Regions from separate parts of the Mycobacterium sp. BMJ-28 genome, predicted to be linked through region 1. Evidence: riboswitches for the same ligand, from Rfam matches in the RefSeq annotation. Region 1 holds a riboswitch; the other holds the start of a gene.
The links. Region 1 has a riboswitch for cobalamin ahead of metE (5-methyltetrahydropteroyltriglutamate--homocysteine S-methyltransferase). Riboswitches for the same ligand answer to the same signal wherever they lie in the genome.
Positions count from the first base shown of each region.

Region 2: another riboswitch for cobalamin. It lies ahead of ACXPWS_RS10930 (ABC transporter substrate-binding protein); the one in region 1 lies ahead of metE (5-methyltetrahydropteroyltriglutamate--homocysteine S-methyltransferase).

Region 1 covers NZ_CM136783.1:5,623,996-5,629,790, reverse strand. Annotated here, with positions in the region: gene ACXPWS_RS27940 (bifunctional 2-methylcitrate synthase/citrate synthase) at 1-41, shown strand, start outside; gene ACXPWS_RS27935 (WhiB family transcriptional regulator) at 38-388, shown strand; gene metE (5-methyltetrahydropteroyltriglutamate--homocysteine S-methyltransferase) at 438-2,705, opposite strand; cobalamin riboswitch at 2,833-3,048, opposite strand; gene ACXPWS_RS27925 (ABC transporter substrate-binding protein) at 3,509-5,149, shown strand; gene ACXPWS_RS27920 (ABC transporter permease) at 5,150-5,795, shown strand, end outside.
Region 2 covers NZ_CM136783.1:2,205,544-2,211,338, reverse strand. Annotated here, with positions in the region: gene ACXPWS_RS10940 (FecCD family ABC transporter permease) at 1-201, opposite strand, end outside; gene ACXPWS_RS10935 (ABC transporter substrate-binding protein) at 210-1,220, opposite strand; gene ACXPWS_RS10930 (ABC transporter substrate-binding protein) at 1,217-2,242, opposite strand; cobalamin riboswitch at 2,283-2,411, opposite strand; gene ACXPWS_RS10925 (GNAT family N-acetyltransferase) at 2,407-3,069, opposite strand; gene ACXPWS_RS10920 (CBS domain-containing protein) at 3,083-3,511, opposite strand; gene ACXPWS_RS10915 (TetR/AcrR family transcriptional regulator) at 3,578-4,309, opposite strand; gene ACXPWS_RS10910 (creatininase family protein) at 4,342-5,085, opposite strand; gene glnT (type III glutamate--ammonia ligase) at 5,082-5,795, opposite strand, start outside.

The DNA.
Region 1 (5,795 bases):
TCAGTGAGTACAGCGGACGTCCGCAACGCGCGCTCACGTGACCACCCGAGTTCTGGTGGCCAACCCAGCAGGGCCGGCAGCGCAGAGGCGAATAGTGAAGCCCCAGTTGATCACTGGGCCAGATCCATGCGAAACCGGCGATTGGCGGCACCTGGCTCGGTGCCGTGACAGCGACCCCGACCTGTTCTTTCATCCTGACGAGGAGCCCGCGCAGTCCCGTCGCCGACGAGTGGCGAATGCCCAACAAATCTGTGCCGACTGTCCGGTCAGGTGGGAATGCGCGAGCTTCGCGCTCGATGGCGGCGAGGATTTCGGAATCTGGGGTGGCATGTCAGAAACTGACCGCGCCCGGCTTTTCCTGATCCAGGACGAACGTCGCGAGGCCTGATGTAGATCGTGCCCCGGATCCGCTCGGAATCCGGGGCACGATGTCTACCTCACAGCTGGGCGCGGACCAGCTGGGCTGCCTGCACCATGTGCTGCAGTGAGACCTTCACCTCGTCGTTCCTGCGGGTCTTGAGACCACAGTCCGGGTTGACCCAGATGCGTTCTGCGGGAACGGCTCGCACCGCGGCCCGCAGTGATTCGGCGATCTCTTCGGTCGCTGGCACCCGCGGCGAGTGGATGTCGTAGACACCCGGCCCCACGCTGTTGGCGAATCCGATCGCGTTAAGGTCGTCCAGCACCTCCATACGGGACCGCGCCGCCTCGATCGAGGTGACATCGGCGTCCAGGTCGGCGATGGCACCGATGACCTCACCGAACTCGGAATAGCACAGGTGAGTGTGGATCTGGGTGCTGTCATCGACGCCCGACGTTGCCAACTTGAAGGCGCCGACTGCCCAGGCCAGATATGGGGCCTTGTCCTTGTCGCGTAGCGGCAGCAACTCCCGCAACGCCGGTTCGTCGACCTGGATGACGGCGATCCCCGCCGATTCCAGATCTACCGTCTCATCGCGGATCGCCAGAGCGATCTGATTGGCCGTGTCGGCGAGCGACTGATCGTCACGCACGAACGACCACGCCAGGATGGTGACCGGACCGGTCAGCATGCCCTTGACTGGCTTGGTGGTCAGTGACTGTGCGTAGGTTATCCAGTCCACCGTCATCGGCTGCGGGCGGACGACGTCGCCGTAGAGGATCGGCGGGCGCACACACCGGGTGCCATAGGATTGCACCCAGCCGTTGCGGGTGGCGAAGAAACCGTCGAGCAACTCGGCGAAGTACTGCACCATGTCGTTGCGTTCCGGCTCGCCGTGCACTAGCACGTCCAGCCCGATCTCTTCCTGTAGCTCGATGACAGCGGCGACTTCGGCCTTCATTCGGCGCTCATACTCGGCCTGATCGATCTCGCCGGAATTCTTTGCGGCGCGGGCCTTTCGGATCTCGACCGTCTGCGGGTACGACCCGATGGTCGTGGTGGCCAGCACCGGAAGCCGGAGTCGGGCGTCCTGGCTGGCGTGCCGCTGCGCCGCGGGCCCGCGCGCGACACCGGAGGCGAGCACCGTCGCCAGCCGGGCCCGCACCGCGTCGATGTGCAAACGAGGATCGGACTTGCGCGACACCACCGCCTTTGCGGATGCCGCGATGGCGTCGGCAACCGAGTCCGGGCCGCCGCGCAGCGCTTTCGCCAGCGTCACCACCTCGGCGACCTTCTCCGTACCGAAAGCCAGCCAGCTGCGCAGCGCGGCATCCAGTTCGGTCTCGGGTGCCAGGGAATACGGCACGTGCAGGGTCGAGCACGATGTGGAGACAGCAACCGCGCCCGCAGATCCCACCAGGGTGGCCAACCGGTTCAGCGCGTCCTCGAGATCGGTCGCCCAGATGTTGCGGCCGTCGACAATCCCGGCCACCAGCAGCTTGCCGGACAGCTCCGGCACGGCGGTAACCGCCTGGTCGCCGCCGGCCACCAGGTCCACCCCGATCGCCTCGACCGGGGTCCGGGCCAGCGCCGGCAGCGCACCGTCCAGTGACCCGAAGTACGTGGCGACGAAAAGTGCTGGGCGATCCGGTGTTTCACCCAGACTCTGGTAGACGCGCTCGGCCAGCCCGGGTGCGTCATCGAGGATGTCGGTGACCAGCACGGGCTCATCGATCTGTACCCACTGCGCACCCGCCGCGGCGAGCTGCTGGAGCAGATCCCGGTAGAGCGGCAGCAGCTCATCGATGCGCCCGATGGGTGTCTTGGCACCATCCACCGCCTTGGACAGAGCCAGGAAGGTGATGGGGCCGACGACGACCGGCCGGGCGGCCACCCCCTCGGCCAAGGCTTCGCGCAGCTCATCGAGCACCTTGGCCGGATTGAGGGCAAAGGACGTGCCGGGGCCGATCTCGGGGACGATGTAGTGGTAGTTCGTGTCGAACCATTTGGTCATTTCCAGCGGCGGGATGTCGGTGGTGCCGCGTGCGGCGGCGAAGTAGCGGTCCAACTCGTCCTCGACACCGGTGACCCGAGCCGGCAATGCGCCGAGCAGAACGGCGGTGTCCAGGATCTGGTCGTAATAGGAGAAGGTGTTGACCGGGACCGAGTCCAGGCCGGCCGTCGTGAGTGCGGTGCGGATGGCTGAACGCAGGCCGAAGGCGACGGACTCGAGCTGAGCCCGATCGATGCGGCCGGCCCAGTACCCTTCGATGGCTCGCTTGAGCTCACGATTGGGGCCGATTCGTGGGGCGCCGAGGATGGTGGCGGTGAATGTGTTCGTCACAGGATGTCCTTCAAACGGGGGGAAGCCCACCGCCCAAGGCCGTGCGACCGAACCGAACAACGCACCGAAGCGCGGTGTCCATTCCGGTCATACGCCCAGTCCGCGAGGCGATGCGCCGCCGGACGCGGCGCGCCCGGCACAGCTGGCAGGTCTTCGGACTCACAGGCGTATACCCAAATCGAGTATTCCTACTGGCCGTCGCTTCCCAGTGCAGTTGTGTGCACCAGTGCGTGTGACGGCGTTCGTTCCTGCATACCGCTGCGGGACAGTCCCGGATTCCCACCGGGTTCCCTCTCGCGACGTCACCGCTGCCGGTGACGTCGCTCGATACCGCTGACACATACGCGCCTGCGGCAAACCAGTTGCGAGGTGTACTTTACCCGGCCAGTTGAGCGCAGGTCTGCGGGCGGTCTGCTCAGGTGAACGAGCGCGTCACCTCGGTGGCTTGTATTCGCCACCGGTGGCAGCCCACTCTTTCTGCGCCTGAAGCAGATTCAGCACCGGCACGCGCATCGTCGCGGTAGGACGCGCGATGCCGACCGGAATTGGCGCCTAGTGTCTTCGGCGGTGACGAGCCGTGGCCTCCGTGATCGCGGCGCGAGCATCACGCGCTTGACCTCCGAACTGACAAACCTTCACGATTGTCAGTGCCATGCTGGGCTTTTCGATTCGGCGGGATTTCCGAATCTGAATTCTCGAGTTGCCGATGGCCAGATTTCCACAAAGATGGTCCAGAGCTCGTCGCGGTGGCGTACAGCTTATGAACGTCGAGTGGATGGCCGGGCGAGAACGAGGGGGACTGGATGAGCAGGGTGCGCAGGGCGTCGATCACAGTGTGTGCGATTGCGCTGACGGCATTCGGGGTGGCGGCGTGCGGCGGAGAGTCGTCGGACGCCTCCGGTGGTGGCGGAGACATCAACATCACGCTGACGTCATTCCCCGACTACGTCGATCCGCAGCTGTCCTACACCGTCGAGGGGTGGGAGGTGCTGTACAACGTCTACACGCCTCTGCTGACCTACAAGCACGCCAAGGGCACGGACGGCACCACGGTGGTTCCGGGCCTGGCCAAAGCCATGCCGGAGGTCTCGCCGGACGGCAAGACCTACAAATTGACGTTGCGGCCCAATATGAAGTATTCCGACGGCACACCCATCAAGGCGTCGGACTTCGCCTACGCCATCCAACGTCTGTTCAAGGCGGATTCCGGCGGATCGGTGTTCTACAAGCCGATCGTCGGCACCAGTGAGTACGCGGACGGCAAGGCCGACAAGATCAGCGGCATCACCACCGACGATGCCAGCGGTGACATCACCATCGTGCTGACCGAGCCGAACGGCACTTTCGACAACGTCCTGGCGTTGCCGTTCGCCGCCCCCGTGCCGCCCAGCACACCGCTGGACAAGGACGCGACCAACAACCCGCCCGCGTCCAGCGGGCCGTTCAAAATCACCAAAGTCGAAGCGCCGCAGACCATGACGATGGAGCGAAACCCGAACTTCAAGACGGTGAAGGATGCCGGGGCCGACGAGGTGGCCGATGCGCACGTCGACAAGATCACCGTGACGCAGAACAAGAGCAACTCGGCCCAGGTCACCGGCGTCGAGCAGAACACCATCGACTTCATGGTCGATCCGCCTGATGCCGACCGTCTGGGGGAGGTGAAGGCGAAATTCGGCAACCGGTTCCGGTTGGAGGACTCGATCAACACCTACTACTTCTGGATGAACAACAAGACGGCCCCGTTCAACGACATCCGCGTCCGTCAGGCCATCAACTACGCGATCGATCCGGAGGCGCTCAACCGGGTGTTCGGCGGGCGAATGCATCCGACCCAGCAGATCCTGCCCCCGGGCATGCCGGGCTACGAGGAGTACAAGCTCTATCCCGGACCTGACCTGAACAAAGCGAAACAGCTGATCGCCGAGGCTAATCCGGCGGACAAGGACATCACGGTGTGGACCGACGACGAACCGGATCGTAAGCGGATCGGGGAGTACTACCACGACGTGCTGACCCAACTGGGCTTCAATGCCACGCTCAAGGTGATCGCCGGCGATGTTTACTTCACCACCATCGGTAACCAGTCGACACCCGATCTGGACACCGGATTCGGGGACTGGTTCCAGGACTTCCCGCACCCGGACGACTTCTTCCGTCCGCTGCTCAACGGTGCCAGCATCCTGCCGACCAACGGCAACAACTTCTCCCGGGTCAGCATCCCCGAACTCGACGCCAAGATGGACGAGCTCCGTAAGGAGCAGATGTCGGATGAGGTGAAGAAGCAGTACGCCGACCTCGACCGCAAGTACATGGAGCAGGCGGTGTGGGCGCCCTACGGCAACGAGGAGTTCGCCACCTTCGTCTCCGAGCGCATCGACTTCGAGAAAACCGTTCCGCATCTCCTGTTTCAACAGGACTGGGCCGCACTGGCGCTGAAATAGATGGGCGCCCCGATCGGGGGCATCGACGCACCTGGTGAGCCTGTACTGCCTGTCGGTGTCCCCATCGAGCAGATCAGGGGCCGTAGCCCGTGGCATCTGGCGTGGATGCGATTGCGCCGCAACCGCACCGCCCTGGCGTTCGGCGTGCTTTTCCTGTTGATCGTGCTGGCGTGCCTGGCGGCGCCGCTATGGGCCGAACACGTCGCACACACCGGTCCCAACGAAAACCACATCACCGACAAGGTGCTCATTGACGGCCGGCTGACGGACGTGGTGTCGGCCGACGGCACCCCGATCGGGCCGGGGCTGCACGGCCGCTATCTGTTGGGCGCCGACCAGAACGGCCGCGATGTCATGGTGCGCCTGCTCGACGGCGGCCGGACATCGATCTTCATCGGGATCACCGCGGCTGCCGTGACGACGGTGCTGGCGGTGGTGGTCGGACTGCTGTGCGGCTACTACCGGGGCTGGATCGACGCGGTGCTGTCCCGGCTGATGGACGTGGTGTGGGCATTCCCGGTGCTGCTGCTCGGGATCGCATTGGGTACCGCACTGGCGTTGGGCGGCTTGAAGATCGGCCCATTGGCGATCGCCGGTGACTCGCTGTGGATCCCGATCCTGATCATCGGTCTGGTGTATGTGCCCT
Region 2 (5,795 bases), 3.1 Mb from region 1:
CGCCACCCGCGGCAACCGCAACTGCCAGACGATGCCGTCCTGCAGGCGCGTCGCTCCCGACGCGCCCGCGCCCAGGTGCTCGGCGACGATCCGGTACACGTCGGTCACCGACAGCGCGGCCGGTCCGATCGTGATGGCCACCGCCGCCGACACCAGCAACAGCACCACCCCGGCAACCCACAACGCCACCAAAGCCGGCATCCGCAAGGTCAACTGCCCGCCGCCAGTCCGAGTTCACGCAGTCGCTGCGCCACCTTCTCGGCGCCGTCGACGGTGCGGATGGATGGGTTGAGGTCGGCGCCGTTGACCACGATGTAACGCTTCTCCCGAACCGCGGTCAGTCGTGACGTCACCGGATTCGATTCCAGGAAACGGATTTTCGCGTCCAGGGAGTCACCGTCGATGGTGCGCCGGCTCAGGTCGGCCAGCACCAGTGCGTCCGGGTCGCGGTCGGCCACCACCTCCCAGCTCACCTGCGGCCATTCGTCGGTGGTGTCGGCGAACACGTTGCGGGCCCCGACCGTTGCGGCGATGACGCCGGGGGCGCCGCAGCAGCCGGCGAAGTAGGGCGCCCGGATATCGGAGAACCAGAAAGCCAGGTCGACATCCGCGGTGCCGGCAACGGCCGACATCCGCCGGCGCAGTTCGCCGATCAGCTTGTCCCCACGATCGGTGACGTCGAAGATCCGGGCCAGGTCACCGATCTCGCCGTAGACCGCAGACATGTCCAGCGGTTGCGTGCGGGCGCCGTCCGCACTGCCGGCGACCTTGCCCACACAATCGCTTGGCGCCAGATACGTTGGCAAATTCATCTTTTCGAACTCACCACGGTCGGCGACACCACCCGGGCCCAGGGTTCCCGCGAACGAGGCAGAGACGAAATCGGGTTCAGTGTCCAGCACGGTTTCCAGCGACGGTGCGTTCGCCGCCAGTCGGGGCACGCGCGCATTGGCGGCCGCGAGGTCGGCCCGGACCGGGTCGGTCCACGTCGCGGTGCCCACCACCCGGTCGGCCAGGCCCAGCGACAGCAGAATTTCGGTGGAGCCCTGGTTGAGCGACACCGCCCGCGCCGGCGGCGCGTCGATCACCACGTCCCGGCCGCAGTTGTGCACCGTCAGAGGGAAACCCGGGACCGCTACGGGTCCGCTCACCGGCACCGCCTGACCACAACCGGCGACCAGCAACGCCGAGCACACGGCCAGCGACCGCAGGCCGATCATCGCACCGGTCCGACCGACGCGAACCCGGCGGCAAGCCGCTCGACCGCCTGCACCTGCCGAATACCGGGATCCAGTTCGGACCCGGTGAGCACGACGTAGCGCTTGTTGCGTACCGCCGTCAGGTTGCTGGTGACCGGATTGGATTCCAGGAAACGGAGTTTGGCATCCAGTGCGTCACCGTCCACCCGCCGGCGGTTCAGGTCGGCCAACACCAGCACGTCGGGATCGCGGTCGGCCAGTGACTCCCAGCTGACCTCCGGCCAATCCTCCCGCGCGTCGGCGAATACGTTGGTGACGCCGAGTTCCCGCGCGTACATCCCCGGCGCCGAGCAGCAGCCCGCCAGGTACGGCGTGCGCAGACCGGAGAACCAGAACGCCACCGTCGGATGGGGCGCCGTCACCGCGGGCACGGCCGCCACCCGCCGCCTGAGTTCGGCCACCAGTTCCGTCCCGCGTTGCGGCACGTCGAAAATGGCTGCCAGTTCCTCGATCTCACGGAACAATGTGTCCATCTCAAGCGGCGCGGTACGCGTCACGGTCTCACCGTCGACGGTGGTGCCGGTGCACACCGACGGAGACTGATAGGTGGGAATACCCAATTGGGCGAACCGGGTTCGCTCGGCCACCACCGCCGGGGTGAAGGTGTGCGCGCTGGCCGAGGTGACCAGATCCGGTTCGGTGGCCAGCACCGTCTCCAGGGACGGGTCGTTATCGGCGAGCCGGGGCACCCGTGCGTTGTCAGATGCCAGGTTCGGCAACACCGGGTCGAACCACGTGGAGGTACCGACCATCCGATCGGCCAGCCCGAGGGACAACAGGATCTCCGTCGAGGCCTGGTACAGCGACACGGCGCGCTGGGGTGGCTTGTCGAAAGTGACGCGGACGCCGCAGTTCTGCACCGTCAACGGGTAGGTGGTGTGGCCGGCGGCGGCGACCGACGCCGGGATGCGCTCGGCGGAGCCGGCCGGCTGACAGGCGGTGAGCAGAACGATTGCGCAGACAAGCACGGCGAGAAGACGCACGGCGGGATTCCTTCGATGCGGGGCCCGGTCGCGGGGCCGTCAACGGTCGGCGCCGACCGCAGGCATTCGGACTCGAGGCGTACGCCTCATACCGTTGCGCGTCAGCTCCGGATTCTCACCGGATTCCCCTGCTGGTCGACGCCCGCACTCTACCGGAGCCGGGCCTACCGCGGGTCTCTCCACATCGGCCACAGCGACGGTCCACCGTCGGGCAGCGTGATCTCCCCGGTCACCTCGAAGCCGAACCGTTGGTAATAGCCGATATTGGCGGGGTTGCTCGACTCGAGATAAGCCGGGGCATGCTCGTCGTCGCAGCGATCCAGCCGCGACCGCATCAGCGCCTGGCCCTGGCCGGTGCCCCGCACGTCGGGGTCGCTACCGATCACCGCCAGATACCAGTGCGGCTCCTCGGGGTGATGACGCTTCATCAGTTCGGTGACCTGCTGGCCACGGCGCAGGGCCGAACCGAACGTCAGCAGCAGACCCGGCGCGGCGCGCAACTCCTCGACGGCGGAGTGCTGCCACTGCCCCGGCGGATCCCACAGCGCTGAAGCGCCGATTGTCGGCCCCGCCGACGAAGCCCCGATTGTCGGCCCCGCCGACGAAGCCCCGATTGTCGGCCCCGCCGACGCCACCTCCACACCACCCCGGGACAGATGGTGATAGCGGGTCAACGCCGCGAACACGCGGTGCAGTTTGCGCCGCCGGGCGGCCGGGTCGGGCAGCATCCAGGCCATCACCGGGTCGTCGGAGAACGCGCGGCCCAGCACCTTCGACAGGTCGGCGATATCGGCACGGACAGCGGGACGAACCTCGACGTCGGTCACCGATTCAGGATATTCAGCCCTGCGTGATGTAGGCCTGCAGTTGCTCCTGCTGGGCCTCCAGCTCCTGCATCCGCGTCTTCACGACATCGCCGATGCTGACGATTCCGGCCAGCCTGCCGTCCTCGAGCACCGGGATGTGCCGGACCCGGTTGTGCGTCATGGCCGCGCTCAGACTGTCCACCGAGTCACCCGGCGAGCAGTACACGAGATGGGTGGTCATGATGTCGGCGACCGGGCGCTGCAGCAGATCGGCGCCCAGCTCATGGAGCATGCGCACCACATCCCGCTCCGACACGATGCCCACCGGGCCATCCGGTCCGACCACCACCATCGCGCCGATATTGCGCGCGACCAGACCCGCGAGCAGTACCGCAACGGTGGTCTCCGGGGAGATCGTGGCGACTGCGGATCCCTTGTTCTTCAGCACGTCGGAGATGCGCACCGGGCCTCCTGGTGATGTAGGTCACACCAGAGTAAGTCCGTTCGACCGTGCGCGGAAGGTCCCGGCTCAGTCCGAGGTCTGCGAGGCGACCTGCAGCGCGATCGCCGCGTCGTCGAACTGGGCGGCCTGAGCGCTGATCCGGCCGATCTCGCTGGGCCGCTTCAGCAGCCCCCGGACCGCGAATGTCGCCACCTGTTCGCCGACCCGGATCGCCTCCTCCGCGCGGTCGACGGGATCGGGGTGCAGGCGGGTCCGCTTCTGGGCACCCTCGTCGACGTTGAGCAGCAGTCCCGCGGTCTCGTCGCGATCGCAGTCGATGAACTTGCCTTCGCTGACCGCCGCGCCGATGAGGTCCACCACCCACTGCCGCAGCCGCTCGTAATCCGTCCAGAACTGATGGAATTCGCTGCGCTGTTCATGGGCGATGCGCTGGATCTCGTTGAAGTCGATCGGCGACATCGCCAACTGCATGGTGTCGAACCGCAGCAGCCGGTACAGCTTGACGGCGGGCGATCCCGAGCCGGCGCCGACCTCGGCGATGAACTTCAGCGGTGCCCGGTTGACCAGAAGAGTCTCCTGCAGCAGTTGCTCCTTGTTGCGGAACCAGTAGTACATCGACGACTGCTGCAGTCCCGCCGCGCGGGCGATATCGCTGATCGTGGTCTGGGCGTACCCGCGTTCGGAGAACAACTTGGTCGCGGCGTTGATGATGTCGGCGCGGGGCGTGGCCGTCGGTGCGGCGGCATTACGCGGCCGCCCGATGGCGCGGACCTTCGCATCCTGCTCTCGGCTCGGCACGGCATGGATCTTACGGCGCGGGTGCACGACGGTTAGCCCAACGGCGCCCGCTCGGCGTGCGCGCGCGCCACCACCCCTCTGGCCGCGTCGACCACATCTCCCCACAACTCCAGGCCCGCCGCCTTGGACGCCCGTGACGGCAGCCCGGTCACCCCGTTGGTCGAGACATGCTGCACGGCATACCTGAACACCAAACCGTCGGTACGGTCCGGGTCATCGGCCTCCTGAAGCTTGTCGACGTGCACCAACTCGGGTCGCAACGCGAGCATCAGGGAGGTTTCGGCGGCATTCGCGTGCCAGTCCACCGCATCCGCGGTCGCCCGCCGGGCGATATCCGGGGTGAGGTCCCACCACTGCATGACCCCGACACGGGCATCGGGCAGGGCACGCCGGAACTCGTCGCAGGCCATCCACAGCGCCGCGGCGTTGCCGACGTGGCCGTTGACGAACAGCACTCGGCGCAGGCCGGATTCGACACACGACCGAGCCACCCTGGTCGCCGTGCTCGCGACCTCCGCCCCGGCAAACGCGACGGTCCCTGCCAGCGCGGCACCGTGAAAGTAGCTCGCGCCGAATGCAATAGGCGGCAGAACGAGCGCATGCTCGGCGGCGGCCGCCTCGGCCAACGCACACGCGATGATGGTGTCGGTGCCGACCGGCAGGTGCGGCCCGTGCTGCTCGGTGGCACCCACCGGGATGAGCGCGACGCAGTCCGGATCGGCGGCCAACCGCTCTGCCAGCTGGGTGGACGTCAGCTCACTCCACCGGGTGCTCACCAGAACCTCAGATAGCGTTCGGTCTCCCACGCCGAGACGTGAGCGGTGAAGGATTCCCACTCCGCCCGCTTCTCGGTGACGAACGACTCGAACATGGCATCACCGAAGACCTTACGCACCAAGGGGTCCGATTCGAGTGCGTCGATCGCCTCGCCGAGCGAGCGCGGCAGCCAGCCGATACCGCGAGTGGCCAGCTCGAGCTCGGAGACGGAGTACAGGTTGTCGCGATTGGGTTCGCCGGGGTCCAGTCCCTCACGGATGCCCTCCAGGCCCGCCGCGAGCATCAGCGCCGCTCCGAGGTACGGGTTGTTGGCACTGTCGGCTGCGCGGCACTCGACCCGTCCGCCGCCCTTGGGTATCCGCATCATGTTGGTCCGGTTGTTGTCCCCGTAGCAGGCGAAGATCGGCGCCCAGGTCAGCCCGGACATGCTGCCCTGCTTGACTAGTCGTTTGTAGCTGTTGACGGTGGGGGCGATCACCGCGCAGATCGCCGACGCGTGACGCAGGATTCCGGCGGTGAACTGATACCCCAGCGTCGACAATCCGCAGCCGCGGGGGTCGTCGGTCGAGTCGAACAGGTTCGTCCCGTCGACATCGGCCAGCGACATGTTGTAGTGGGCGCCGCTGCCGGTGCGGTCGGCGAACGGCTTGGGCATCCACGACGCGAACAGGCCGTGTTTACGCGCGATCTCGCCGACCATCATCCGGAA